Regions from separate parts of the Halomonas sp. GFAJ-1 genome, predicted to be linked through region 2. Evidence: predicted binding sites of a transcription regulator. Region 2 holds the regulator's gene; each other region holds the start of a gene.
The links. Region 2 encodes PhoB, which activates phosphate uptake and scavenging genes when phosphate is short. Its sites were predicted from a motif close to TGTCATANNNNTGTCANA; they were not measured.
Positions count from the first base shown of each region.

Region 1: MOY_RS15260 (PstS family phosphate ABC transporter substrate-binding protein) is a predicted target of PhoB. The motif match lies at 4,059-4,076, and genes of this name have one in related genera.
Region 3: phnD (phosphate/phosphite/phosphonate ABC transporter substrate-binding protein) is a predicted target of PhoB. The motif match lies at 2,495-2,512, and genes of this name have one in related genera.

Region 1 covers NZ_AHBC01000056.1:7,716-17,444, forward strand. The annotation lists gene pstA (phosphate ABC transporter permease PstA) at 1-574, opposite strand, end outside; gene MOY_RS15255 (ABC transporter permease subunit) at 590-2,878, opposite strand; gene MOY_RS15260 (PstS family phosphate ABC transporter substrate-binding protein) at 3,028-3,978, opposite strand; gene MOY_RS15265 (sulfite exporter TauE/SafE family protein) at 4,129-4,860, opposite strand; gene MOY_RS15270 (Bcr/CflA family multidrug efflux MFS transporter) at 4,873-6,066, opposite strand; gene tal (transaldolase) at 6,206-7,144, shown strand; gene MOY_RS15280 (STAS domain-containing protein) at 7,312-7,827, opposite strand; gene MOY_RS15285 (PP2C family protein-serine/threonine phosphatase) at 7,817-9,010, opposite strand; gene MOY_RS15290 (MlaA family lipoprotein) at 9,019-9,729, opposite strand, start outside.
Region 2 covers NZ_AHBC01000027.1:60,737-70,465, reverse strand. The annotation lists partial or broken gene cysZ (sulfate transporter CysZ) at 1-563, shown strand, start outside; gene MOY_RS07325 (hypothetical protein) at 851-1,165, opposite strand; gene phoR (phosphate regulon sensor histidine kinase PhoR) at 1,555-2,889, opposite strand; gene phoB (phosphate regulon transcriptional regulator PhoB) at 2,893-3,582, opposite strand; gene ubiA (4-hydroxybenzoate octaprenyltransferase) at 3,693-4,583, opposite strand; gene MOY_RS07305 (chorismate--pyruvate lyase family protein) at 4,616-5,182, opposite strand; gene MOY_RS07300 (NAD(P)/FAD-dependent oxidoreductase) at 5,270-6,466, shown strand; gene MOY_RS07295 (HU family DNA-binding protein) at 6,584-6,856, shown strand; gene MOY_RS07290 (hypothetical protein) at 6,856-7,212, shown strand; gene yccS (YccS family putative transporter) at 7,363-9,564, shown strand; gene recG (ATP-dependent DNA helicase RecG) at 9,576-9,729, opposite strand, start outside.
Region 3 covers NZ_AHBC01000021.1:34,060-43,788, reverse strand. The annotation lists gene phnE (phosphonate ABC transporter, permease protein PhnE) at 1-483, opposite strand, end outside; gene phnC (phosphonate ABC transporter ATP-binding protein) at 480-1,346, opposite strand; gene phnD (phosphate/phosphite/phosphonate ABC transporter substrate-binding protein) at 1,425-2,402, opposite strand; gene MOY_RS16865 (hypothetical protein) at 2,536-2,757, opposite strand; gene MOY_RS05320 (Glu/Leu/Phe/Val family dehydrogenase) at 2,882-4,237, opposite strand; gene MOY_RS05315 (ferredoxin reductase family protein) at 4,399-5,715, shown strand; gene MOY_RS05310 (DUF1853 family protein) at 5,831-6,847, shown strand; gene proB (glutamate 5-kinase) at 6,898-8,037, opposite strand; gene cgtA (Obg family GTPase CgtA) at 8,119-9,309, opposite strand; gene rpmA (50S ribosomal protein L27) at 9,451-9,708, opposite strand.

The DNA of each region.
Region 1 (9,729 bases), on a different contig from region 2:
TTTCCGCACTTATAATACCGACGTCATTTCGCTCAATCTGGCGCAATTCCCGGTAGAGGTTATTGCTCCGGGCAATACGCTCTTGCAGCGCATCCCACAGCCCTTCGCCTTCGGCAATCACTTCGCCATTTTCTAAAACTCTTAGCGGGAAGCCAATGAAATCGCCCCATTCACGGCGCTCAATGCGCATAGCGTCAACCGGTGCTTGCCACTCACTCATTTGCAGCTCGGCGTACCAGGCGAAATCTTGCCCCGTCACATCCCGGTTACCCTGCTTAATCAAATGACGTACTACAATGTCGTCATTTTCCAGCTCAGGAGGAACCGCAATACCTGCATCACGGGCGACCGGAACCGGAATCGATTCAGAGCGAACATGCTCGCCCAGTATCATTTGGCCAATACCAAGCTCCGGGTCGCCTACTTGAAATTCGACTATTTCTGTTGGGTAAAAGTGGCTGAGACCTCGCACTGCAATCAAGCCAATTAACCCCAGCACCATAATCACTGATATAGCGACTGCGCCACCGTTCAACCAAATCCAGGGGGCACCGCTTTTCCACCATGATTTCATCACTGTCTCCTGGAATTAAAGGTTGCCGTAACGCTTACGAAGGCGCTGACGCACCAGTTCAGCTAACGTATTCAAGATAAAAGTCATCGCTAGTAGCGTTAGTGCGGCTAAGAACAGCACCCGGAAGTGGCTTGACCCTACTGCAGATTCCGTCAACTCAACCGCGATGTTGGCAGATAACGTGCGCATGCCTTCAAATATGTTGAAGTTCATTACCGGGCTGTTACCGGTTGCCATTAACACGATCATGGTTTCACCTACCGCGCGCCCAAAGCCCATCATCACAGCGGAGAACATACCGATACTGGCCGTTGGCAACACCACGCCCACCACCGTTTGCCAGCGCGTCGCACCTAGCGCCAACGACCCTTGGGTCAGGTGTTTCGGCACATTGAAGACGGCGTCCTCAGCGATAGAGAAAATCGTTGGTATTACCGCAAAGCCCATCGCGATACCTACTACCAGTGCGTTGCGTTGGTCATAGTTAAAGCCGTTGTCCGTTAACCACTGGCGAAGGCTACCGTCGAAGAAGGCGATTTCCACATAGGGGCTAATAGATACACAGAACCAACCCACTAAAATAATAACGGGCGCTAGCAATACGGCTTCCCAACCATCAGGGATGCGGTTTCTAACATTAGATGGCAGTCGGCTCCATGCGAATGCAAACGCGAGCATGGCAATCGGCATCAGTATAAGAATGCCAAAAACAGCGGGGAGTCTATTTTCGATAAAGGGTGCCAACCAAAGACCTGCCAAAAAGCCCAAAATTACCGTTGGTAATGCTTCCATTACCTCGATGGTTGGTTTTACCTTGCCGCGCAATTTAGGCGACATGAAGTAAGCCGTATAAATAGCCCCCATTAGGCCCAACGGTGTGGCAAACAGCATGGCGTAAAAGGCAGCCTTCAAAGTACCGACGGTTAACGGCATAAGGCTCATCTTTGGCTCAAACTCATCACCACCCGCGGTGGACTGCCATACATAGCGCGGCTCACTACTGCCTTCGTACCACACCTTGCGCCAGAGTGAGGTGAAGGAGATACCTGGGTGACGGTTGCTTACGCTTGCCATCTCTAGCAGATTATTCTCATCGACCAAGAGCGCCGTTGAGTTCACAGGGGATATGGCAATGCGGGTCAGCGGCCCATCCATCTTCGTGCTTTTATACACATCTGCCGACGCGGTGGCGTGATGAATACCTAAGTTACCTGCCTCATCGCCTACCAGAAATCCGCGGCGAGCATATTCAGCCTCGATATAAGTAATAGGTGCGTCGTAGCGAGCGAAGTCGCGTATATGCATTAAATCGTGCTGATTTTGACTATTGCGAACGGGAAAGTATTGGCGCACTTGACCATCGCTGGTACCTGCAATAATGGACACCGTGCCATTCAGATACGCCATTTCCGATACGTAGCCGTCATCTGTGACCTTAACCGCTCCGCGATACTCGGGATTATTGAGATTGCCAATATCGTAGTGGTGTATATAGCCGCTGTTATCTGACACGTAGAGGTGTCGGTAACGGTTGTCGATGAGGATTTGACGCGCCTCACCTTCAATTCCAGGTAGCTCTGCTGATGTCTGCTCAATGGTCACAGCGCCCGTCATTACATTTTCGCGCACATCAAAAGAGGTAACTTGTAATGTTCCGTCCTCTAAAGCTGCTGCGGCATAAATGCCGCGGCTACTCATTTGTAACCCGAGCACGCGAATGCTGCGCTCCTCCTCATCAATGGTGATGGGGTCTTCACCTAGCGGAAATTCAAGCACCGGCTCTATTAAACGCTGATTCTCAGGGTATGAAATATTGTAATCCACCACACCCAAGGTTATCTGGCCGTTATCGTAGCCGTAAGCAAAGCTGCGAGTAGTGGCGAACCCTTTCGCAAAGGTGGTTTGCTCAGCGTTTTCAGGACGGGCCATATCAAAGCTTGTGCGGACTGCGCCATCTTCAAGCTCAAAAAATGTGATTCGGCCCGTATTTGAGAAGCTAGCGCCAAGCTCGTCGTAGCGGTCTACCACTAAGTGCTCTAAGGATTCACCCTCTTCAATACCAGGCGCTTGATAGGTTTGCTGCGTCTCTACTTTTGCAGAGGCAAATAGCGGAAAAACTTCCGAAAAAAGGTAAACAAAAATCATCCCTAAAGCGATAACCACCCCGATACCGGCGGCACCTATGCCGTATCGAGAAAAGCTATCTTTGAACATGCGTCTTCGCCTACGTTTTTCGCGCTCTTCAGGGGTGGGCAAAAGCGAGCCACGTCGTTTCAGCGTCGATAATTGGGAAATGTCATTCATAATGGATTGGCAATTCCGGGCAAGTGGAAAGGTACGCTGAGAGTATCCAGCTAACGTGACAAATTGATGACAAGCACTTCATACGGCGCAGATCCCATAAAAAAACCGGGGGTGCAAAGCACCCCCGGCTATTAGATGGTAATCACTTGTTAATCTAGGCCAAGTTCTGCACGAACACGGCTAGCAATTGTTTCTGGAAGCGGGATATAGCCATCGCGCGCTGTCACTTCCTGTCCTTGCTGTGAAAGCACCATGCGCAGGAACTCAGCTTGCTGCGGCGCTAAATCTTCGTTGGGGTGCTTATTTACATAAACGAACAGCTGACGCGCTAATGGGTACTGTTCTTGATCAACTTCAAAGGCTTCTTCACCTTCGTCGCGAGCAACCGGTATAGCACGCACCTGAGAAGTGATGTAGCCGATACCAGAATAACCAATACCATTGATTGACTCACTCACACCTTGAACAACGGAAGCTGATCCAGGCTGCTCATTGATGGAGTCTTTGAAGTCACCGCCGCACAGTGCGTTTTCAGCAAAGAAACCGTAGGTACCAGAGACAGCGTTACGGCTGTAAAGGGTAAAGTCGCGATTCTCCCAGCTACCATCTAGACCCAGCTGACCCCAGCGAGTGATATCATCTGAGTAGCCACAGCGGCGGGTACTAGAGAAAATGGCATCAATTTGCGGGAGTGTGATGCTTTCAATCGGGTTGTCTTGGTTGACATACATTGCCAAGGCATCGATAGCAACCGGCACCATGGTGGGCGGGTAACCATGACGCTCTTCAAACGCCTGAATTTCATTAGTACGCATTGCACGGCTCATTGGGCCAAACTGCGCAGTTCCTTCGGTCAGTGCAGTCGGCGCTGTACCAGAGCCCGCACCTTGAATCTGGATATTAACGTTGGGATAGAAGTTAGCAAATTCTTCTGCCCACAGGGTCATCAGGTTGTTAAGCGTGTCTGAACCGATACTGCTCATGTTGCCTGTGATACCGCTCACTGCTTCATATTCTGGCAGGTTAGGATCAACTGCTAAAGCATGAGTTGAGATCAGTGACGTACCAATAACAGCAGCGGCTAGAGCTTTAAGTTTCATACGAGTCTCCTGGGGGTCAGTAACAGCTTGTGTACTCGATCTTTGTTTGCCGACCGATGGTTGTCACTATAAAAGCGGCTTATGACACTTCGGTGACATACCCCCAGGTTGTTCATGAAACTTTTATGACTATAAACAGGGCATGAGTCGTCAGATCAGCAGACCCAGGGCGGCTAAGGTACATAGCGCAAGCGAGGCGCCCTGAAGCATACGCTTATCTAAACGATGAGCAATGGCATCCGCTAGAGTATTACCCACTAACACCGCCGGTAGGAAAGTGAGCGCCAACTTAAAATGCCAGACGCTCACCAAACCGGCGAGGGCTAACGTGGTAAGAGTTAAGAACGACGTTAAAATAAAGAAAGCGGCGAGATTTCCGCGCATGCGGTCCGGCGAAAAACCGTGCATCAGCAGTACAATAGGTGGGCCGCCTATGGCGGCAACAGTGCCAAATATGCCGGAGAGCACGCCTGCGATAAACAGTGAAATACGATTAACCGGTAGTTTAAAGCGAAAAAGTGTGACCAGTACGGCAAAGAGTACAATCGCGGCAATCAGCTTTTCCAGCACGACCATTGGCGCAGCTAACAGCAACCAGATCCCTAATGCATTGCCCGGTAAACGGCCAATTAAGGCCACACCTATCGCGTCTAAGCTCACCTCGTGCCAGTAGTGGCGCACCATCATTAAAGAAACGGTCAACCCAAACAGCACCAGTATTACCGGCACTAACCGGGGCTCTAACATCAAAAGTAACGGCGCGCCAACAACCGCTAGGCCAAAACCGGTAGCGCGCTGTACAAATGCGCCAAGCAGCAGCACGGCTGAACAGGCTAGCCATACGCCTAATGGCATTTCGATCCACGGCAGTAAGCTACTCATTTGCACCATGCATCACTGACCACTTTCCATTGCGGGTGTTTTGGTTAATTGTCTAACGCCAATATTACCTAGCAACGCAGCCCCTAGCATGGTGAGTACCATTGGCCACAAGTGCTCTACTTGAAATAGCCCTACCAGCACCCCAGCAAGCGCCCCGCAGCTAAACTGAATACCCCCCAATAGCGCCGTCGCCGTTGCGCTGATATGGCCAAAGTGGTCTAGCAGCGAGGCAATTGCGTTGGGGGTAATTAAGCCGATCATCCCAGTGAACAGCATCACCAGCGGCACAACCACATAAATCGAGGCCACATTCAACGCCGTTGCCGCAACAAGCCCCGCCGCTGCAATAAACTGAATAACGAGACCCAAGCGTAAATTTTGTTGGGGAGTACGTTTGCGCAAAAGATGAATATTTACGCGATTAGATAGCGCGATCATGACGACATTCACACCAAACACTAACGGGTACACCCCCGGCGATAAGCCGAAATACTCTAAATAGAGAAACGGAGACGCGGTGATAAACGCAAATAGCCCGGCAAAGGATGCCGCTACGGCACAGATGTAGCCCATGGCTTCACGATGGCGCAACACGCTCGCATAGTTGCGCACTACTTGGTGGGGCGAAGCTGCGGGTAGGCTGGTGTCGCGGGTCTCGGGTAGCCGGGTGCCTAACAGCCAGAGCAAAAAACCTGCGTACACTGCCAAAAACACGAAGATCAGCCACCAACCAGCAATATAGAGCAGCACGCTGCCCACCGCCGGGGCTATCAACGGCGCCAGCATCATAATCATCGCCATGGTAGACATCACCTTAGCGGCTTCACGCCCGCTAAAGCAGTCCCGCACGATGGCGGCAGAGTTCACCACACAGGCCCCACCCCCCAATGCTTGAATAAACCGCCAAAGCAGCAGCGAACTTAAGCTATCCACCGTGGTGATCATCAAACTGGCGAGCATAAAGACCACTAGTCCGCTAAGCAGTACCGGCTTTCGCCCGTAGCGATCCGACACTGGCCCAAAACAGAGCTGTCCAATCGCAAAACCGAATAAAAACATGCTAATTGAAAGTTCAGTATGGTGAATACTGGCATTAATATTTTCGGCCAGAATGCCCATCGCGGGCAGATACGCATCAATAGCAAAGGGTGCAAGCGCGGTATTGGCTGCAACCAATAGCGCTACCCTGCGTGGATTCAGCTCCATGGTGGTCCTTGGTATAAAACTGCTGCTAGAGAATAAAGATAGGCCGCTAATTATAATCGATTTGAATTGGTTTGTCGGTCTCTGTTCGCCGTGCTCGCCCCTTGCTAAAGTACCTTAACGACAACGCAAGGAGCTACGCATGGCCACTAGCCTACTGACCCAGTTAAAAGAGATGACCACCGTGGTCGCTGATACCGGCGATCTTGAGGCTATTCGCCGTTTTCAGCCGCAGGATGCCACCACTAACCCATCGCTCATTCTCCAAGCAGCGCAACAAGAGGAGCGCCGTGCACGCTTAGCCGAAATAGCCAAAGAGAGTACTGACCTTGATGACGCCGCTGAACGCGTGGCGGTCGATATCGGCAGCGAAATTAGCAAGCTGGTGCCCGGCTATGTCTCCACGGAGGTGAGTGCACGCCTCTCGTTTGACCGGGAAGCCACCATTGCTAAAGCCCACTCGCTGATTGAACGCTATGCCAAGCACGGCGTCGGCGCAGAGCGCATTTTAATTAAGATGGCCTCAACCTGGGAGGGCATTCAGGCAGCGCGTCAGCTTGAGCGCGACGGTATTCGCACTAATCTAACGTTGCTGTTCGGCTTTGCCCAAGCCCAGGCGTGTGCTGATGCCGGCGCCACGCTGATTTCGCCATTCGTAGGTCGCATTCTGGATTGGCACAAAGCGAAAGACCCCAACGCTGATTTCAGCGGGGCCAATGACCCCGGCGTACAGTCGGTTAAGCGTATTTACGAATATTACAAGGGCCACGGCTACCCCACCATTGTGATGGGAGCAAGCTTTCGTAATATAGGTGAAATAGAGGCACTGGCTGGCTGTGACCGGCTGACAATCTCCCCTGCTCTGCTTAATGAACTCGACAAAGCCCAAGGTGAACTGCCCCGTCAATTGACACCTTTGGGCGCCAGCAGCTCATCTAATGAAGCGTTGACGCAGGCAGATTTTCGCTGGGCAATGAATGAAGATGAGATGGCCAGTGACAAACTTGCCGAAGGTATCCGCAAATTTATGGCCGACCAGCGCAAGCTTGAAGAGCTGTTAAGCACCCTGCGCAGCAGCTAATAAACGCGCGCCCAAACGCACCTGTTTACCCCTCGCCTTTATACGAACATCCCCCCTATGAATAGTGATCCATAGGGGGAATGTGTTCGCTTAAGGGAAAAGCGCTTATCAAAATGGCGGTGAGTGGCGTGCCAGAAAACAAACCAACCAACCGTGATTAAGAGACGTTAAAACGCAGCCGTGTCTTGTGCTTCAAGCATTTCCACCAACGGTTGAAATTGCTCACGGTTATGCTCATTCATATGCATAAGAATTCGATGCGCCTCCAAGATTCTATCGCGAAGGCCCTTTTCATCAGCTGGCACTTCGGGTAATTCCTCTAGCACATTGTTTAACGGCGCCTCCGGCTGCAAGGGCGCTTCCATTAATGAAAAAAAACGTGCAAACCCCATCACATCCAGCATTTGGCGAACATCAGGATTGTCGGCAATAATGGTTGGCGGCTGTTCTAAACGCCCTTTCACCGCCATCGCCACTTTGGCAAGAAAGCCCAACGCCGTTGAGTCCACATTAGTGGCTTCACGCAAGTCAATCATTACCGCCTGCAACCCTGGGGTTTCGGCAAGACGCTGTGCTTGAGTATCAAGCGTTGCGCATAGCGTTAGACGCACATCGCCACACAGTTTTAAAACAAAAACACCGGAGTCGAACGCCGCCTTAATACGGCCTTCTTCAATCAGCATGACCAAATCCGCTCACCATCATGATTGTTAGATCATCGGGCAAAGCATCGCGGTCTTGGTTCGCCTCATTGTCTGCATCTCCTTCTAACAGGAGCACATTCATTTGGGCTAGCCGGTCGCGCAACTGCTCAAGCGTGACACTTTCGCTTACTAATTGCTCAAGCTCCTTGAGCCGCGTGTCGAGCGTTTTACCCGGCAAGCATTCCAATATCCCATCTGAACATAGCCATAGCTGAAACTCAGAGGGTAGTGCACAGCTGAGTGAAGGATACTCCACATCAGGGAAAAGACCTACTGGCATCCCCTCCCCGGCTAAGCGCACAAGAGAACCGTTCGTTACCAATAATGGCATAGGCAGCTGCGCCCCGAGCGAATAGTGCAGAGTCTTGTCCTCATGGTCAATAACCCCCACGAATAAGGTCGCGTGCTTGCCGATGTCAGTATCCTGCAATTCCCGGTTCAAGGCCGCCAGCCAGTTAGGGGCCAGCTGCTCAGGCTGCTGCCCATCCCACTCGCTAAGCCACCGATTACACAGGTATTTTAACAACACCGTAACAAACGCAGAGGACGCGCCGTGCCCCGACACATCAGCAAAATAGAAGGTGCTATAGCGTTCGTTGTAGCGCTGGTAATCAAGAAAATCGCCTGACAAATAGAGCGAAGGAGCAAACCAGTAATCGTAATAGACCCCGTTAATTACTTTAGGATGAGTAGGCAAAAGGCGCCGCTGAATATGCCCGCCGCTCTGCTGATCCATGCGGAGTAAGGCCAAATGCGTCTCAAGGCTATCATTGAGCTCTGCTAAACGCTCCCGATCACGGTCGCGCTCTAACGCAAGCTCGTGCAGCTCTATTGCTTTCCGAATCATGCGCCGCAGGAGTTCTGCATGACGCAGTGGATGGACAATATAATCCACTAACCCTACATCAATCGCTTTAATTAGATCGGCATCTTGTCGGGTATCGCTGACCACTAGCGTAGGCAACCGGAGGATTAGTTTCGACCACTGCTGACGCGGCACCGCACGTGCATGCGCCACAATCAGTGAGGTTCCTGCAGGCAAGTACTCGATATTGTCTGCTGCAAACACCGACATACCGTCACAGGTAACCGCTTGTGCCAGCGCGTCGCGTTCTGGCCCTGGCTCATCAATTACCGCGATCAACTGTTTGGAATGATCCATGTTAAGCCTCAATCGGCGAAATCGTCGTCACCAAACTCAAAATCGTCCATGGCGAAAGGGTCATCACCTAATTCGCCATCGTTAATCAAGAATTGACGGCGCTGCAAATAAGCATCGCGAATAAATCGGTAGCGATCTCCACGAATAAGCTCTTCTTGGTCTAATAGACCTGCGCGGATATCCACAATATTAAGCGCCAATAAGCTAACCTCTACAACATCATCCTCTATATACAACAACGGATTAGTCGCTATATCAGCGGGTAGACCTGCAGTGTCCCTTAACGTACTGGGGCCTAACAGCGGCAGCATTAAGTAACGCGAATCTTCCCACCCCCACACCGCCAGCGTTTGGCCGAAGTCTTCTTGATCAGCGGTAATTTGCATGTGAGTTGCGTAATCCAACAAACCACCTACACCAAACGTTGAATTAATCAAAAACCGTGAGGTAGCTAAACCAGCATTAGCGGGCTTGCCCTGTAAGAGACTGTTAATCGCGGTACGCACTTCCCCCAGGTTGGAGAAAAAATTACCTACCCCTGTTTGCACCGGTTCAGGCGTGACATTGCGATAACCTGTCGCCACCGGCTTGAGCGCATAGCGATCCAGCACGTCGTTAAAGGCAAATACACGACGATTAAAGCCTTCCCATGGGTCTTCTGGATGGGCTTCCTCTGCCATAGTTGCGCTGGTACTGGCGCAACCCCCCATGCCTAGCGT
Region 2 (9,729 bases):
CAATGGTGCCGAGTTGGCTTGAGTGGCTATCCTGGTTAATTTGGCCTCTTTTTTTCGTCAGCCTACTACTGGCCGTGTTTTTCACCTTTACGTTAGTCACCCACCTGATCGCCGCGCCTTTCTACGGCTTTTTAGCCGCCAAAGTAGAGCGTCAAGCCACTGGCCGCGAACCGTTAGACGACCGCGGTCTGGCGAAAACGGCGATTGATGCAGTGGGGCGTGAGCTGGTGAAATTAGGCTACATCCTGCCCCGCGCGGCAGCACTGTTGGTGTTTAGCTGGATTCCAGGGCTTAACCTGCTGGCGCCTATTTTGTGGGCACTGTTTTCTGCCTGGATAATGGCCATCACCTACTTAGACTACCCAATGGATAACAATAAAATAACGTTTCGGGATATGCGCCAACGACTTTCACGGCGCTGGTGGCAAAGCCTAACTTACGGCGGGCTGGTGACCGTGGTTACCTGGATTCCGCTGGCAAATTTATTCTTAATTCCTGGTGCGGTGGCAGGCGCCGTTTTGATGTGGGATCACCACTACCGTGGTGTGGTCACCGCGGAATGAACGTGTGGAATGAACACACTTTTCGACCGTCTACAAAAAACGAGACCCCGCCAGGGCGGGGTCTTGATAACTCTTAATATGGGCGATACCTAACGTTAGCTTCCTATCCTTTTGCGGGACTCCAACCTTGGAATTAACCCTGACTAACGTGTTGTTCGTCGCTTGATTCACTCCTTGAATCGGTGAGCATCCTTGCTATGGGACATCCTTGCCCCTTATGTGCTCACTCCTAAGCGTAAGAGTTATTTTCAGCTTTGTAAACTAATGTTACCGATAAAAAATACTAATTACGATGCACTATTTTCTTCAACAACGTCGTCAGGCGTATATTCTTCATCGTCACCGTTCATGTTAGTTGACTCGGGATCGTCAACCACGTCTGGGCCTTGCGTACCGTGATCGGTAGTTAAATCTTCACTGTCATAGTCACCAGGATTTGCATTTTGCGAGTGGCTATCCCTCGGCTCTTCATCAGCCGTTATATCCTGGTTTTGATCAATTGATGAATGGTCCGTGGTGTCAGCAAATGCTAATGGGCTAGCCATCAAGCCAAAACTTACACCTAAAATGCCAGCTTTCTTGAGTAGTTCCTTGGACATCATGTTCCGTCTCCTCGATCGCTGTGATACCGCTAATTTTTAAGGAAGAGTGCCATTGAGGCTTACCAGTTCCAGCGGTGATCTTCCTTAACTAGGTAGTTGCACTGCTTGTGCCATCTTGCCAAAAAATAATATAAAACAAATTAAATACAGGGGCTTATAGACATTATTCGATTATTTATAGCCACTCTAAAAGCGCTGTCAAAGCTGCAAAAGTGGCTAAAAATGACACATGCGCAGCGTTTGACCATCCTTAACAGACAATCTGGCACACTTGTACAAGCGTTGTCTTTTTTAGGGAACGCGTGCTTCTTTGTAACAGGAATTGTTTGACCAGCACCGCCGTTGAATTCAGTGGTTGAATGCAGGGTTTGAAAACGCAGCGTGGTTTTTTAAAAGGCGGTATTAGCCACCAAGGCCCGTGTGGCAGGAAATACGCAGCGAAACTGCGCGCCTTCGCCAGGACGGGAGACTATCTGTAGCTGAGCATCGTGGCGCAGCAATACATGCTTAACAATGGCTAATCCCAGGCCTGTGCCCCCAGTGGCGGTGCTGCGTCCTTTATCAACTCGGTAGAAGCGTTCAGTCAGCCGGGGGATATGCACCGGATCGATCCCCTCGCCGTTATCCTCCACCGAGATGTAAGCGCTACCGTTCTCCAGGGTGACCCAACGCAGGGTTATTTGGCTGCCTGCAGGGGTGTAGCGCACCGCGTTAAAGGCAAGATTAGAAATAGCGCTGCGGATTTCCTGCTCGCTGCCCACTAGCTGGGCCTCGCTCTCAACACTTACGTGGATGCTATGCAGCTGGCTACTCGGCACTTGATCGCCTTTCTGCTGGCCGGAGAGCGCCAAGGCATCCTGGCGAATGCTCTCAAGTAACGGCCCAACGACCAGTGGTTGGTGGTCTTTTCCACCTTGGTCAATTTCCAACCGAGAAAGCAGTAGCAGGTCATTCACCAAGCTCTGCATGCGCTTGGTTTGTTCCTCCATCTGACCAATTCCCCGGCCTAAGCGTGGCGGCAGCTGGTCGCTTAAGTCGCTGTAGGTCTCCAAATAGCCGGAAAGCACCGTTAGCGGTGTGCGCAGCTCATGGGAAACATTCGCGACAAAGTCACGCCGCATCTGCTCAAGACGATGCAGCCGGGTAATATCCCGCGCCATGACGAGACGCTCATCGTCTCCATAGAGGGTAATCTGATACTGCAGAATTTGGCGTTCATCAATTGGCGAGGTTAGCGTTAACGGTTCGCTATACTCGTTGGCATTGAAGTAGCTGATGAAACGCGGGTCACGCAGCAGATTCGTAATATGCTGCCCGCGGTCATGGGCGGTTTGTAGGCCCAGCATCTCAGTGGCGGCACTGTTCCACCACTCAAGGTCACCATGGCGGTCTAACATGACGACGCTGTCGCGCATGGCTTCCGATGACTCTTGAATACGCCCGAGGGTAGCCCGTAAGCGGGTTTGGGTAATGCGCTGGCTCTTTTGGTAACGGTAGAGCCGATCAAATAGCTCGCCCCACATGCCCCGCGCCGAAGGCGGTTCATCCTGGGGATGCAGCGTTAGCCATTGAAAAAGCGCCAGCAGTTGGCGCAAATGGTAAAACAGGCACACCGCAAGCCCTGCGGCCAACCCTAACCCAGGCGCGCTTAGCGCCCAGCCCAGCAAGACCCCTAAGGTAGCCAGCCAAGCAATTCGCCACAGCTCACGACTCCAGAGACGCACCATTTACACCCGAGCGGAGAAGCGGTATCCCGTGCCTCGTACCGTTTGGATAAGGTTTTGGTGGGCTTCACCTAGCGCTTTACGTAAGCGGCGAATATGTACATCAACAGTGCGCTCTTCAACGTAGACGTTGCCCCCCCATACTTGATCAAGCAGTTGGCTGCGGGTATAGGCGCGCTCTTGGTGGGTCATAAAAAACTGCAGCAGGCGGTACTCTGTGGGACCCATTTCCAGCGGTTCACCATGGGCGCTTACCCGATGGCTTACCGGGTCGAGCATTAGGCCATTAATCTCAATGGGGTCTTCCACACCCCGGGGGGTGGTACGCCTTAGCACGGCTTTCAAGCGCGCGACCAGCTCACGGGGCGAAAATGGCTTAGTGATGTAATCGTCGGCACCCGCTTCAAGACCTTGAATCTTATTATCCTCTTCGCCCTTAGCAGTAAGCATAATAATGGGTATTTCAGCTGTAGACTCTTCGCGTTTTAGGCGCCTTGCAAGCTCAATACCGCTGGTGCCGGGCATCATCCAATCCAGTAGCAGCAAATCAGGCTGATGGTCGACAACCATCGCATGAGCATCTTGGGCGTTATCCGCTTCAAGCACGTGATAGTCAGCCATTTCCAGCGCCACTGCGATCATTTCGCGAATCGGCGCCTCATCATCGACAATCAAAACGGTCTTGGCGGTCATTCCTGGGCCTCACGGTGTGCAATGAAACTAGCTCATAGAAAAACAGTTCAATGAAATATCTGTGACGATAACACCATGGCTTAGTGACAATTTTATGACACTCAGCGTATTTAGCCAGTGATTGGCCACCAGCTCAGAGCAATACCGGCAAAAATAAGCAGGCCCGACCAGTAATTATTCAAAAACGCCCGGAAGCAGCCATCACGCTCACGGTGCGCTATCAACCGCTGCTGATGGACAAACGTCGCTGCCATCGCTATTAGCCCTAGCCAGAAAAAACCGCCTAACGCTACTCGTAGCCCTACCCAGGTTAATAGCGCCAGCGTAGCAAGCTGTAGCAGGCCAATGATTAATCGATCAGCATCTCCGAACAGCACCGCCGTTGATTTAATACCGATTTTTAAGTCATCGTCGCGATCAACCATGGCGTACTGGGTATCGTAGGCCACGGTCCACAATACGTTGGCGAAAAACAGCAGCCATGCTTCAAGGGGCACGCTCCCCAGCACGGCACCAAACGCCATCGGTATCGCCCAAGAGAAAGCCGCTCCTAGTACCACTTGGGGAAAGTGGGTGTAGCGCTTCATAAAGGGGTAAATAAACGCCAGTACCAAGCCCCCAATAGAGAGCAAAACCGTAAACCAGTTAGTAAGCAGCACCAGAATAAACGCAATCGCCACTAGCCCAACAAACAGCAGCTGCGCTTCGGTTTCGCTGATACGCCCGGTGGCGAGCGGCCGATGCTTGGTGCGTTTCACATGGCCATCAAAGTGGCGGTCCGCATAATCGTTTACCACACAGCCCGCCGCGCGCATTACATAAACACCGGCAATAAAGATCAGCAATACATTTCGCCCAGGTACTCCCTCTGCCGCAATCCACAGCGCCCACAGGGTTGGCCACATCAAAAGCCAGGTACCAATGGGCCTATCCAGGCGCATCAGTTGTAAAAAATCCGCCACCCGAGCCCACCCCGTTGGCCGCAACAGAGAACGATCCATGCTTACCTCACGAATAAAGATGCAGTGTTAGCCTAGCGCGAAGGCAGGCCAAGATCATCCGCCATGGTGGATAAAAAGTACTCTTGAACCAGCAGCGAAAGCCCGCTGTGCTGAAAAACTGAGCGCCGCCCCCATACGCCAGCCACATTTGGCGCGCAAAGCCGGTGGGCAAAACAGGGCCAATGCTTGGTGGCGTAAAGGGGGCCACGCACTAAATCAGGCTGGCGAAACAGCCAGCTGCCCAAAGAGCGTTCGCCGAGCCCCTCTAACCCTTTCCCCTGCAGCTGGGTCAGCGGCGCTACCGAGCGGGCCACCACCCAAGGCGTATCGTCCACACAGAGCGCTACTTCCCGCAGCCACGCATAGCGGCGCGGCTCAATACCCAAGGCCAGCGCCTCATCCCGCTGAGGCAAGCCAATTGTCTGGCGTAATAAGCGCACCCGAAACGGTTTATCGGCTGCCGCCGCGGTTAGCCGCGCCGTTAACGAATCGGTAGAAGCCACCCATTGCCGCCAGGGTGCGCTCATCGCAGGGCGCAGCGCATTAACGGGTAGCCAATGCATAAAAGGCTGGGCTTGCCGGAAAATTGGGGCCGTCACCGGGTTCTCCAAGGCAGTCAAAAAAGTGAGCGGTAGTGTAACATGGTGCTCTGACAGGCTTTTGTTCCACCGACTTTTGGTGACTGCATGCCCCCACCGATTGAACAACGCGCCGACGCCCCCCACGCAGCGCTGGTGATTATTGGCACCGGCATGGCAGGTATTGGGCTTGCCCGCGCCCTGCGCCGCCAAGGCGATACCCGTACCATCGCTCTGTTGAGTGCTGACAGCGGCGACGAATACAGTAAACCGCTGCTTTCCACCGGCTTTGCCAAACGCATTGGCCCCGAAAAGCTGGCCCAGCGCAGCGCAGCCGACGTAGCAGAAGAGCTTAACGCAACGCTAGTTACCCACACCCAGGTTGTCCAACTGGATGTGGATAACCAAAAGGTGCGGTTGAGTGACGCCCGAGAGTTTTACTATGACGACTTAGTTTTAGCGACGGGCGCGGCCCCACGCGCGCCCTTCAGCGTGCCCGAGCGCCTTAGCAGCCGCTGCTTCAACGTGAACGACTTAGATGATTACCGCCGTTTTCATACCGCACTAACACAAGGCCCCACGCGGGTCGCGGTGATTGGTGCCGGGCTGGTGGGCTGCGAGTTTGCTAACGACCTGATTGCTGGCGGCCACCACGTCAGCCTATTGGCCCCCGAAAACACGCCGCTAGCGCGCCTACTGCCCGAACCGCTAGGCCGCGCGCTAGCCACAGCCTTTGAAGAGGCGGGCATAACACTCCACCTGGGCCACGCCATTACGGCAATAACCGACGCCGTTAATGACCACGCTATAGACATCCAGCTTGATAACGGCGAGTCGTTTCAAGCCGATAAGGTGTTAATGGCCACGGGACTTACCCCACGCACCGCGCTAGCAAACGCCTCTGGGCTCGCGGTGGCCTCTAGCGGTATACAAGTGGACCGCTACTTGCGCACGTCTGAGCCTAACATTTACGCCTTAGGCGACGTGGCCTGTGTTGAAGGTGTTAACGCCATGTACGTACAGCCGCTTCAGGCCAGCATTAAAGCATTGGCGGCTACCCTAAGCGGCACGCCCACTCGCGTCGCCTTTGGCGCATGGCCGGTCATCGTAAAAACAACGCTACTCCCCGTGGTGGCCTACCCGCCGTTAACCACGCCCGAAAAGTGGCGAATTGAAGGAGAAGGGGGAGAAATGGCAGCGTTGGCAGAAGATAAAGACGGTCGTTTGATTGGTTTTGCGTTGACAGGCGGCTGCGTGAGAAGGAAAGTGGAGCTTTCCAGAGCAGCCCCTGCGCTGCTAGGCTGATTTTCGCCGCATTCACGACTAGTCTAAGAAGCTGGACCAGCCGGGTAATGCTTAAACAACACTGTTTCTTACACATCACAAGCGTACGCTTGATTCTGTTACAAGGGAGTTTCCTCTATGCGCAAACCTGAACTCGCCGCTGCTATTGCTGAAGGTGCCGACCTTTCCAAAGACAAAGCGGGCCAAGTCCTCAACGTCATCCTGGATGAGATCACGAACAGCGTCGCCAAGGGCGAAGACGTCGCCCTGATTGGTTTTGGTACTTTTACCGTTCGCGAACGTGCCGCACGTACCGGCAAGAATCCGCAAACTGGCGCCCCGTTACAAATTCCCGCCAGCAAAAACGTTGCCTTTAAGCCAGGCAAAGCGCTCAAGGACGCCGTTTCCTAATGAAGCTAACGCTTACGCTGTGGCTGCTGAGTTTTATGCTCAAGCGTGCCCTACGCCGCAAGCCGCGCTTTAAAGAGCAGCTAGAACGCATGCGCGGACTGGACTGGGGGATTGCCACCGAAGACTTAAGCATTGCCCGCTACTACCGGATGACGCCCCAAGGGGTAACCACCGGCAAAGGCTTGCCCGTTGACCTTGATCTTGAGCTACGTTTTCGCGACCAAGATGCCGCGCTACGCATCCTCAAGAAGCCGACCCAGCAGGCATTTCTAGACGGCATGGTAAACGGCGAGGTGCGCCTCGTCGGCGACTCCGCCGATATGAACAAGCTGCAAAAGCTGTTGAAGTATTTGTAACGCTAGTGGCTCTATTGCTTGCCGCCTATTGCCCCGCAGCCCATCGCACTGCGGGGCTTTTCGTTGATAGGCCACAACAGCGTCTCCCTAGCCATGCGGCAACGCAGCATATAAACTAAAGTCTAACAACCTCTGCCTACAAGAGCCCCTATGCCGCTTTCACTGCCCCTACGGCGCCTTTGGACACTGGATAAGTTCGCCTATAGCCTGCGGGTGTTTATCGCCTTCAGCGGGGCGCTGCTGTTTAGCGGGGTAGCGGGAGACGTGGCACTGGTGATCCCGCTGTTTTTAGGCATTATCGCAAGCGCGCTTTCAGAAACCGATGACAGCTGGCAGGGGCGCCTACAAGCGTTGGCCGTCACCCTGTTATGCTTTGCCTCGGCGTCGTTTGTGGTGCAGTGGCTATTCCCGTGGCCGTGGCTGTTTGCCCTTGGGTTGGCACTCTCTACCTTCACGTTGATTATGCTGGGCGCCATCGGCCAGCGTTACGCCACTATTGCCTCGGGCACGCTGATTCTATCGATTTACTCGATGATCAATATTGAACAGCACGGCGGCGTGGATGAAGACGTCGCCGCTCGCCAACTGCTGCTATTAGCCGGGGCAGCGTGGTACGGGGTTATTTCTGTTGTGTGGTGCGCGCTGTTCTCCCGCCAGCCGGTCAAGCAGAGCATGGCCAGGGTATATAAAACTCTGGGCGAGTTTTTAATTCTCAAATCTGCGCTGTTTGAACCCGTGCGCGGCGTGGATATAGAGGCCCGCCGGGTGGCGCTGGCGCGGCAAAATGGCCTTGTGGTCGATGCCCTTAACCAAGCGAAAGAGATGATTTTCCGCCGCCTAGAAGGCCAGCGCGGGAGTCGCAAGCTTAACCGCTACCTGCGGATATACTTTATCGCCCAGGATATCCACGAACGAGCAAGTTCGACCCACTACCCCTACGGCGCGCTCACCGAAGCGTTTTTCCACCACGACGTGCTGTTCCGCTGCCAGCGGCTACTCGACCAGCAGGGTCGTGCCTGCCGTCAGTTGGCCAAATCACTGCTGCTTAATCGCCCCTTTGACCACCAGCTAAGTGAGCAGGCGCTCGCGGACCTGCGCGCCTCTATCGATAATCTGAGCGAGCGCGGCAAGCCGGAATGGCGGCCGTTGATGCACCCCCTCAACGCCTTGGCCGATAATCTTGCAACGTTAGAGGCGCAGATTGCCAGTGCCCACAACCCCGATAGCGATGACCCGCGCCGGGACAGCGCGCTCTTTGACCGTTCGCCATCCAGCTTACTGGAAGCCTGGCGCCGGGTACGGCTAAACGTTACGCTGGGGTCACCCACCTTTCGTCATGCGATACGCTTAACCACCGCGCTGGTGGTTGGTTACGGGCTGCTGCAGTGGCTAGACCCGGAGCAGGGCTTCTGGATTTTGCTGACCACGCTACTTGTCTGCCGACCTAACTTCGCCACCACGCGGCGCTTTCTTTCCCAGCGCATCGTCGGCACGGTACTCGGGTTAGTCGCGGGATGGGTGTCGATTAGCCTATTTCCTCAACCCTTGGTACAGAGCATGATTGCGGTGGCCGCGGGCGTCTCATTTTTCGCTAACCGTGAAAAGCACTACGTCATTGCTACGGCATCCATCACCCTGCTGATACTGTGCAGCTTTAATCAGGTGGGTGACGGCTTTGATTTAATCTGGCCGCGCCTGTTTGATACGTTAATTGGTTCGTTAATCGCGGGACTCGCGGTGTTTTTTATTCTGCCCGACTGGCAGGGCCGCAGGCTCTACCGGGAAGCCGCCAACGTGCTGACTAATCACCGCCGCTATTTAGACGAAATTGTTCATCAGTATGAAGAGGGCAAACAGGACGATTTAGCCTACCGGCTAGCGCGCCGTAATGCCCACAATGCCGATGCGGCCCTCTCAACGCTGCTGACCAATATGCTCCACGAGCCGGGCCACTACCGAAAGCAGGATGCCGATAACGGGCTGCGTTTTTTGGTGCTGTCCAATACGCTGTTAAGCCATCTCTCAGCACTGGGAGCCCATCGTCATCGGCTAGCAGAAGACGAAGACGATGCCGCGCTAGTTCCCCTTGCTAAGCGCATCAGCGCCCTGTTAGAAAAGCTGGCGGAGCAGTTGCATAAACGCTTGCCCATCGCACCCCTGGATGAGCACGCCCGCGAGCTACTCGTACAAATAGAAGAGCAGCCCACCCCCGATGAAGAGAGCGCCGTGACGCTCTACCGGCCTATTCAGAGCCAGCTACGCCTGATCACCCAACAACTCGCTCCTCTAGGCGATGCCGCCAGCCGTTTAGCCCGCACGCAAGAGGTGGAACCAACGCCCACCGCAGCCTGACAACACGCTTGCTACACCTGCCCGTAGCGGCCAGCGGCTTCACCTAACCAGCGGCGTACCAGCACGGCGGTGATCTCGGCGTTGCCCTGTAGCGTTTGGGCAAGGGCAGTCACACGCTCTAATAGGTCAGCGTCGCGCTCAAGGTCGGCAATTTTCATTTGGGCA
Region 3 (9,729 bases), on a different contig from region 2:
GGTGGCAAACGCCAAGGTCAGCATCCCGGCAAACGGCCCAAAGCCGAACATCACCACAAATAGAATCGCGATGATAATTTCCTGGAAGGTGCGCGAGACCGCAATAATGGCGCGGCATACTGCGTAGATGGGTAAGGGCGAGATATTGCGCGCCGCCCCCAACCCCACGGGAATCGCCAGCAACACGCCAATCACCGTAGAGGTTAACGTCATGGTGAGGCTTTCCAGCAGACCCGCCATAATGTCGTTTTGGCGACTAACAAAGTCGGGCTGCAAAAATGCCCCGAGAAAATTCAGTGCGCGCCCAGAACCTTCCGCCACACGCGCCCAGTTTACTTCGACAGACGCTAATGCGAGCACCAAATACACGACGCCGCCCAGCACCAACCCCCAGCGCATACGCGGATTATCAATCAGCGGTAGCCTCCGCCAATGGCCTTGGCGTGCCGCCTGTTGACGCGCCAGCGTATCAACACCGCTCATAGCGCGCCTCCGCTGGCAACACTGGCCAACGGCCGCTGCGTGTGGGCAGCATAGGGTTGGCGAGTGAACGCATTTTCCTTCTCTTCAACATCGCCACTCTCAACAGGCTCAGGCGACGTATCCCAATACTCTTCACCGTATATCGTGGTAAGAATCTCGCTGGTTAGCTCACTTGGCTTGCCATCAAAGACGATTTCACCTGCCCGCAACCCCACAATACGGTCGGCAAACTGCTTCGCCAGCGCCACATCGTGAATATTAATGATCGCTGCAAGTTCCCGTTCAGCGCATAGCTCACGAATCAGTCGCATGATTTGCCGGGAAGTTTTTGGGTCAAGGCTCGCGGTGGGTTCATCGACCAGGAGCAGCTTAGGGCTTTGTAACAGCGCACGGGCTATGCCAACCCGCTGGCGCTGGCCGCCAGAGAGCGCATCGGCGCGCTTGTCGATGGCATGGGGAAGGCCAACCCGTTCAAGTAGCCGAAACGCCTCGGTCACGGCTTCCTGAGGGTAACGGCGCAAAAAGCTACGCCAGAATCCAACATAGCCTAGCTGACCGGAGAGCACGTTATCCATCACGGTTAAGCGATCCACCAAGGCGTATTCCTGGAAGATCATCCCCATGGAGCGACGCGCGTGGCGCAGACGATTGCCTGATAGCTTCGTCAGCTCGATATCTTCCAACCGAATGCTGCCTTGGGTGGGCTCCACCAAGCGATTAACACAGCGAATCAGGGTGCTTTTACCCGCCCCAGACGGCCCAATCAGCGCCATGACCTGGCCTTTGGGAAGCGCCAGCTCGATATCAGTAAGCGCACGATCCCCAGTGGGGTAACGTTTGCCAACGCCGGTAAGTGTCAACATGGGTTTTACCTCATCTTCATAACGGTTCGGCCAGAAGGTTGCCCTTCTGGCCGATGGGGTTGCACAGCTGCCAAAGGGTTAATCGCAGTCGTAAGTCACACCGTTGGCTTCAGCAATGGTGCGAATCACAGACCAATGCTCTTCATAGGTGATCGGGATAAACTGCGCTTCACCGGAATTGGCAAACTCAGCCTCAAGGGCGGTGCCTTCCCAGTCGTAGCTGAAGAATGCGTCTTGAATTTGCTGGGCAAGCTCAGGCTTTAGATTGTGGGCAACGCCATAAGCCGTGGTGGGGAAGGTTTCGGAGGTATAGATAATCTCGTAATCGCCTTCGCTTACCACACCGCGCGAGATCATCCGAGTAGCCACCGAGTTAGCAATGGCGGCAGCATCGTAATCTTTATTCACTACACCTAGCACAGAGTTATCGTGAGAGCCGGAGAACGCGGTCTTGTAATCGTTATCGGCTTCTAACCCATACTCAGAGCGCAGCAGCGCAGAGGGCGCACGGAAACCAGAGTTAGAGGTTTCTGAGGTAAACGCCAATTGGCGACCTTCAAGGTCTTCAACGGACTCAATACCGCTACCGGGATAGGTAATAATTTCCATCTCATAGCCGTAGCTACCATCTTCACTCGCCATAATGGCGAAGGGGCGAAAGCCACCACAGTTAACAGCAACCGGCACACCGCCTGTGTTGAAACCCGCGACATGCAAGCGGCCTGCACGCAGCGCCTCTTGCTGGGCAGCATTCGACTGCACGGGGAAGAACTGCACACGCTTACCGGTTGCTTCGCTTAGATGATCCAGAAAGCCAGACCATACATCCGCATAAACAGCAGGGTCTTCAACCGGCGTATAGGCAAAGACCAAGGTGTCCGGGTCGACCCACTGAGACTCGTCAGTCGGTGCATCGGCAACCATATCGCCATCGTTGTCTACGTAGCGCGAGGAGAGGTCGGCGGAGGCGTTAACTGCTGCCAGCGCAAATGCACTTGCAACAGCAGCGCTAATCAATGTGCGGGAAAGCGAGTTAGAAAGCGTGGGAGCGTGCATGCATCACCTAAGTGGCTGTTCAAAGATGACGCTATCCTGCCAAGCCTGCATGACAGCAGCGGGTCACTCTCGTGACAACCTAGTGACGTCTCAATGACAGCAAAGTGACACCCCTTAGCTAAGGCAGCACGCGTCAGTTCCGTCGATCTATAAAGAGACTATTACCGACTATTTTTTTCGCCTGATGTTTTAGCTCGGAAAGTTGGGCGGCAATGTCCAGTGCCTTGCAGGTGCTGGGGTCGATAATGGGTTTAACCGCAATCGACACGCTAACAAAGGGAAAGAACGCCGTAGCACCTTGGCGGCTTTCAATAGTGATACCGCCCTGCAGCAAGCGCGACAGCAAAATAATCACGAGATCACCGCGGGCCTAGCCATAAGCATCGTTAAACGCTTTGAAATTATCTAAGTCGACGTAGGCGGCTGCGAACACTTAGCGGGCCCCTTTGGGCCCGCTACTCTTTTTGTACTGACTTTAGTTAACGGTAATTCTGGCAATTTCCTCGCGCCATGATGGCTTCAGCGATGCGTTCTATTCCCTGGCGGTAGGCGGCTTGGCGATAGGTGACTTTCTCTTTCTCCGCCCGCGCCAACACGCTTTCTGCCTGCACACCCAGCAGGCTATCTAGGCGCTGATTGACCTCTTCTTCTAGCCATTTTTCGCCTGCGCGGTTCTGCAGCCACTCAAAATAGCTAACAATGACGCCGCCAGTATTAGCCAAGACATCAGGTAGCACAGGTATTTCGCGTTTGGCTAATACATCATCGGCATCGCTGGTTAACGGCCCGTTAGCAATTTCAAGAATCGCCCCCGCCTGCACATCGTCAACGTTATCGCAGTGAATTTGGTTCTCTAGTGCCGCTAACGCCAACACATCCACCTCAAGCGACAGCAGTTTATCGCCTGCCAGTGATTTACCTTGTTTACTCTTGGATAACGAACCGTGCTTGTCTTTGTCCTGCTTCGCAGCGTCAACATCAAGCCCGTCCGCGCTGTAAATAGCGCCGCTTGAGTCCGATACCGCCACAATTTTATAACCCCGCTCACTGGCTAGTCGGGCAAAATGATAAGCAGCATTACCAAATCCCTGCACGGCAACGGTGGTCTCTTCTGGCTTGCGCTCTTCGCGCTCGGCCCACAAATTCAGCACTTTTAACGCGCCGCGCCCGGTGGCCGCTACCCGACCCGGGGAGCCCCCTAGAGACAGCGGCTTACCTGTGATAGCGGCAGGCGCTTGGGCACGCACGATATGTTCGTACTCATCAATCATCCAGCCCATTACCGTAGCATCGGTATTTACATCCGGGGCGGGAATATCTCGGTCTGGCCCCATAATATCGGCAATGGCACGAATATAGCCCCGAGCCAACCGCTCTCGCTCAAGGGAGGAGAGGGCCTTGGCATCTACCTGTACACCACCTTTCCCCCCGCCATAAGGTAAGCTAACCACCGCGCACTTCACCGCCATCCAGAAACTTAGCGTGGTGACTTCGTGCTGATTAACGTCCGTATGGAAACGCACGCCACCTTTGGCAGGCCCTAAGCTGGTATCGTACTGAACCCGCCAAGCGGGGAAGGCCTTCAGGCTTCCGTCATCCATGCGGATTGGCACACTTACCTGCAACGATAGGCTCGGCTGCATCAACCGTGCCTGGGCATCCGGGTGAATATCCAACGCTTCAAATACCGCCTCCAGCCGCGAGCGGGCATCTTCAAAAAGCGCCGCGCCTGTTTCAGGGGTCAGGGCTTGCAGCGTCTTCTTTTCAGCTTGCGGTTTACGTGTTTTGGATGCTTGCTGCTTTGCTTTATGCTTTTTCGCTTTCGCATTGGCCATGTAGCACTCTCCTTCTGCTTGATAGGCGCCAGCGCCTGCTCATAAGGGACCTAGCACTTTGTAAGCGTAGCAGCTTGGTAAATGCACACGCTTTTTAACTTGCGAAATCCCAGCTTTTTCTCACACTTAGGCTATTCGCACGGATGCCCAGGGAGAACATAGTGAGTCCAATAACACGTAGCGCCCTAGCTTGGGGAAGCCTTTACAGTTTACTTGCCCTGCTGCCGATAGGCTGGCTGCTGCTCTCACCACCAACACCCCGCAGTTGGCTTGGTGAAGCGGCGGTGTTGCTTGGCGCACTCGCCCTAAGCATCATGGCACTGCAGGCGTTAATATCGGGCCGACACGCTTGGTTTGCCCATGAGATCGGTTTTGATAACGTACTCCAGTTTCATCGCCAGATCGGTATTGGGGCGCTTTTCCTGGTTATTGCCCACCCCGTTGCCCTGTTTATCGCCCACCCTTCGCTGATTCACTTTCTTGACCCACGAGAAGAAACCCTGCGCGCCCTAACCCTGATAGCGCTGCTAGGTGCCAGCATTGTGCTGATTATTAGCTCGCTCTGGCGAAAACGTTTTGGGCTACCATATGAGTGGTGGCACCTACTCCATGGCGGCTTAGCGCTGTTTATCGTTTTTGGGGGGCTTGGCCACGCCATAATGGCCCAGCGTTACACTGAGGGCTTGGTTACCTCGATGGGTCTGGCGCTGCTTATTCTGATTCCGGCCTGCTTGGTACTCGAAACCCGCTTATTAAGGCCATGGCGTATGCGCCGTCGCCCCTGGCGCGTGGTGGACACAAAGCTTGAGCGCGGCGATACCACCACACTGACGCTTGAACCCGCAGGCCCTCACCGCTTCACTTTCCAACCGGGGCAATTCTTCTGGATTACCCTGGGCGACACCCCATGGTCGCTACAGCAACACCCTTTTTCGCTCTCATCAAGCGCTGCCAGCAGTGGTCGTATAACCTTCAGCGCTAAACGCCTGGGCGACTTTACCCGACAACTACCCAAGGTAACCGCCAATACACCTGCGTTTATTGAGGGCCCATTTGGCGCTTTCATCCCTCGCCCCAACAATCCCTCGGGGCTAGTAATGATCGCAGGGGGAATTGGCATTACGCCGTTTATGAGCATGCTCTACACCTTTCGCGACCAGCAAGACCGCCAACCGATTTGGCTGATTTATGCCAACCCCACCTGGCAAGAAGCCACCTTCCGTGACAACCTGGATGAATTGGCTCAGCAACTTAACTTAACGCTGATTCACGTTATTTCAGACCCCCATGAGGGCTGGGAAGGGGAAGTGGGCTACGTTGACCAAGATCTCCTGGCCCGCTGCTTGCCCCAGGATGATGGGAAGCGTGACTACTTTATTTGCGGCCCGGACCCCATGATGGATAGTGCTGAAAAGGGCTTAATTGCCCAGGGCATCGCCCCCACCCATATTTTCTCCGACCGCTTTGACATCGTTTAGGGAGTTTTTATGCTGCATAACTACGCAAGATACGCAGGGGGGCTAGTGCTGGCGCTATTAGTCGCCGTTGTGCTCCTGGCAGCGTACGCCCTGCAATGATTCACGAGTGCCTTCTGTGATAGTGAGCAACGCGCCCAGCGAGCACTACTCCGCTCACCTTAGCTCTCAAGCAGCCCGCGACTTAGCGTGGCTAATCGCCACACCGGATGTCGTTGAGCTACCGCCGCCCATCCCCTGTGGCGGCAAGCCAACGCAACAAGAGCTTGGTTTGACGGACAGCATAGACGCCTGGTTGGCGCAGCTTACGCCAAAGCTGAACGCGCTGGATGGCAGGTTAGCTACCCGTATGGGCCACTACCACGAACAGCTTTGGCACCTGCTGTTAGATAATGCCCCTACTACCCGGCTTTTGGCCAAGAACCTACGCATTACGCAGCGGCGCAACACGCTCGGCGAGCTGGATATGCTCTACCGTACCCGCGACAACACCGCTCCCGTGCATTTGGAAGTAGCCATTAAGTTCTACCTAGGGCTACCCGAAGGGCCGGGAGATGCCACCAGCCAAAGCCGCTGGATTGGCCCTGGCGGGCTAGACAGCCTAGCGCTGAAATGCAGCCATCTGCGCCACCATCAGCTGCCCATTTCGAGTACCGCCGTCGCGCAGGCACTGATCACCCAATGGCTAGCGCCAAGGGACCTTGGCCCCACCGCGCCGCTTAACGGCCAGCTCACCCAGCGCCTAGCCATGCCCGGCGTACTGTTTTATCCCTGGCACACGGCAATGCCGCCGCCCATCGGGGCAACAGCCAATCATCGGCGCGGTAGGTGGTGTTATATAAAAGATTGGCCAGCGCTTGCAGCCCAAACGAGTGAGTCACTGCACATGGCGTGGTTGGAGAAACCCCATTGGCTGGCCCCGCCACCTAAAGCGGCGTTTCAGCCAGCCAACGAGGAAATGGCAATCGTGAAGCCACTGATTGAGCGCTACGGGCCACAGCAGGTGATGCTTTACGACCCAGAAGCGGAGACAGGAACAGCAACAGCAACAAAGATGCAGCCACTGGAGCGTCTCATCCTTGTCCCCAATGACTGGCCACGCCAAGTGCCGCTGCCGCCCCGCCCTCGCGATTAAACAATCACTTCGCTAAACAGCCACCTTGCCGTTAAACAGCTACTTTGCGGTTAAACAACGACTAAGTTATCGCGGTGGATCAACTCGTGAGCTTCTACGTACCCCAGGATTGCTTCAATCTGGTGGCTTGGCTGGCCTGCTAACTGACGAGCTTCCTCAGCTCCATAGTTGACCAACCCTTTGGCCACGCGCGTGCCCTGCTCATCCACGCACAGCACCATATCACCGCGCTTAAAGCTGCCCTGCACTTCGCGCACGCCCACTGCCAGAAGGCTAGAGCCTTTGCCACGCAGTACGTTCACCGCGCCGGCATCTAGCACCAAGGTGCCCCGCACCTGCAATTGCCCCGCCAGCCAGCGCTTGCGGGCGGCGATAGGTGCCTGGTCAGGCCGCAACAAGGTTCCCAGCGCTTCGCCTGCCATGACGCGAGAAATAACGTCTGGCTGACGACCACTGGCAATCACCGTGACTGCGCCAGAACGGGCCGCGAGCTGCGCCGCGCGTATTTTGGTGCTCATACCACCGCGCCCCAAGGCCCCACCACTGCCTGCTACAGCGGCTAGCCGTGGATCGTCAGCGCGCCCTTCGGCAATCATCTGAGCATTGGGGTCGTGGCGAGGGTCGGCGTCAAACAGCCCCTCTTGGTCGGTAAGCAGCAGCAGTGCATCGGCTTCTAACAGGTTGGCAACCAGCGCGCCGAGGGTGTCGTTATCGCCAAAGCGAATCTCGTCGGTGACCACGGTATCGTTTTCATTGATCACCGGCACCACGCGCATCTCGACCAAGGTACGCAGCGCCGACAGCGCGTTGAGATAGCGCTTGCGGTTAGACAGGTCATCGTGGGTAAGCAGAATCTGAGCCGTTAACATGCCGTGGCGAGCAAAATGCTGCTCGTAGCACTGGGTAAGGCCGTTCTGGCCCACCGCTGCGGCGGCTTGAAGCTCATGGACAGCGCTGGGGCGTGCTTGCCACCCCAGACGCACCATACCGGCGGCAACCGCGCCGGATGAGACCAGCACGACCTCGATACCCTGCTGATGCAGCGTGGCGATCTGGTCGACCCAGCCACCAATCGCCACCTCGTCCAAGCCACGGCCATCGTTGGTGAGCAGCGCGCTACCAATTTTAACCACTACCCGGCGGGCGCTGCTTAACGCCTCCCGGCCGGGCAACTGCTCATTGCTTTCCACGTCGCGACTCTCCCAAGCCTTTTCGCTCACAGCCTTGCTTCCGTTAACCCTGTTGACGCTTCCCACTCAACCGAGGGTCGGTTATGGGGCGTACTCTACCTCGACATCGTAATCATCATCGTCGAAATCGTCGTCGTCTTCGTCATCGTCCCGCTTACGGCGGCGGCCAAGACGCGCTTCCGTACGGGCTACTGACTCCTCTTCCATGCGGCGGCGCATTTCCTGCTCGCGGGCATGAGCTTCTTCATCTTCATTTTCCAGACGCTGCTGCTCGGTCAACCAGCGATACGCTGCCTGTACCAGCTTGTCAGTGCCGTCGTTGCTGATTGCCGAGATGCGGAATACCGGGCCATCCCAGTTCAGCGCTTGGATAATCGCCTCGGCGCGGGCTTCGCGCTCATCTTCTGGCAGCAGGTCAAACTTGTTCAGCACCAACCAACGGGGCCGCTCAGAAAGGGCTGGCGAGAACTGACCAAGCTCGTGAATAATCGCCTGCGCCGCTTCCACCGGGTCGGACTCATCGAAAGGTGCCACATCCACCACGTGGAACAGCAGACGCGTGCGGGTCAGGTGCTTCAAGAAACGCAGCCCCAAGCCCGCGCCGTCAGAGGCACCTTCAATCAGCCCCGGCACATCTGCCATCACAAAGTGCTCGTGCATACCCAGCTTCACCACGCCCAGGTTAGGCACCAGGGTAGTGAACGGGTAGTTGGCTACTTTGGGCTTGGCCGCAGATACCGAACGGATCAGCGTAGACTTACCCGCATTCGGCATGCCAAGCAGACCCACGTCCGCCATTACCTTCATTTCCAGGCGCAGGTTACGGCGGTCGCCTTCGGTGCCCGGCGTGGTGCGGCGAGGCGCACGGTTGGTCGAAGATTTAAAGTGAATATTGCCCAACCCACGGCGACCACCTTCGGCCACCAGTACCACCTGACCGATATCGGTGACATCGGCGATGACCTCAAGGGTATCCTCATCGATCACCGTGGTGCCCACCGGCACTTTCACGTGCAGGTCTTCACCGGCTTTACCACTCATCTGACGGCCCATGCCACCCTGGCCGTTTTCAGCTTTATAAAAACGCTGAAACTTGAAGTCAATCAAGGTATTCAGTGAATCGTCACCAATCAGGTAGACGCTACCACCATGGCCACCATCGCCACCATCAGGGCCACCTTTGGGCACATATTTTTCGCGGCGAAAGCTCAGACAGCCATTGCCGCCTTTACCTGCCTCAACAATAATCGAGGCTTCATCGACGAACTGCATTGGATTCTCCCGGCCGCTTCCGCCGCCCTAACTGCAATATCCCGCCCATTAATAACAGGCAAAAGGGATCGAAAAGACAAAAAAGCCCCGCCATGGCGGGGCTTTTATTTCGTCATCTTCGCTCTGCGCAACAGCTGTTGCTTAGGCAGAAACGATGCTAACGAATTTACGGTTGTTCGGACCTTTGGTCTCGAACTTCACGAAGCCGTCGTTCAGAGCGAACAGCGTGTGATCACGGCCTAAGCCAACGCCAGTGCCTGCATGGAAACGTGTGCCACGCTGACGAACGATGATGCTACCTGCGCTGGCTGCTTGGCCACCGAACAGTTTCACACCTAAGCGTTTGGACTCGGAATCGCGACCGTTGCGCGTGGAGCCGGCTGCCTTTTTATGTGCCATTGCAAAATCCTCCTAAAGGAA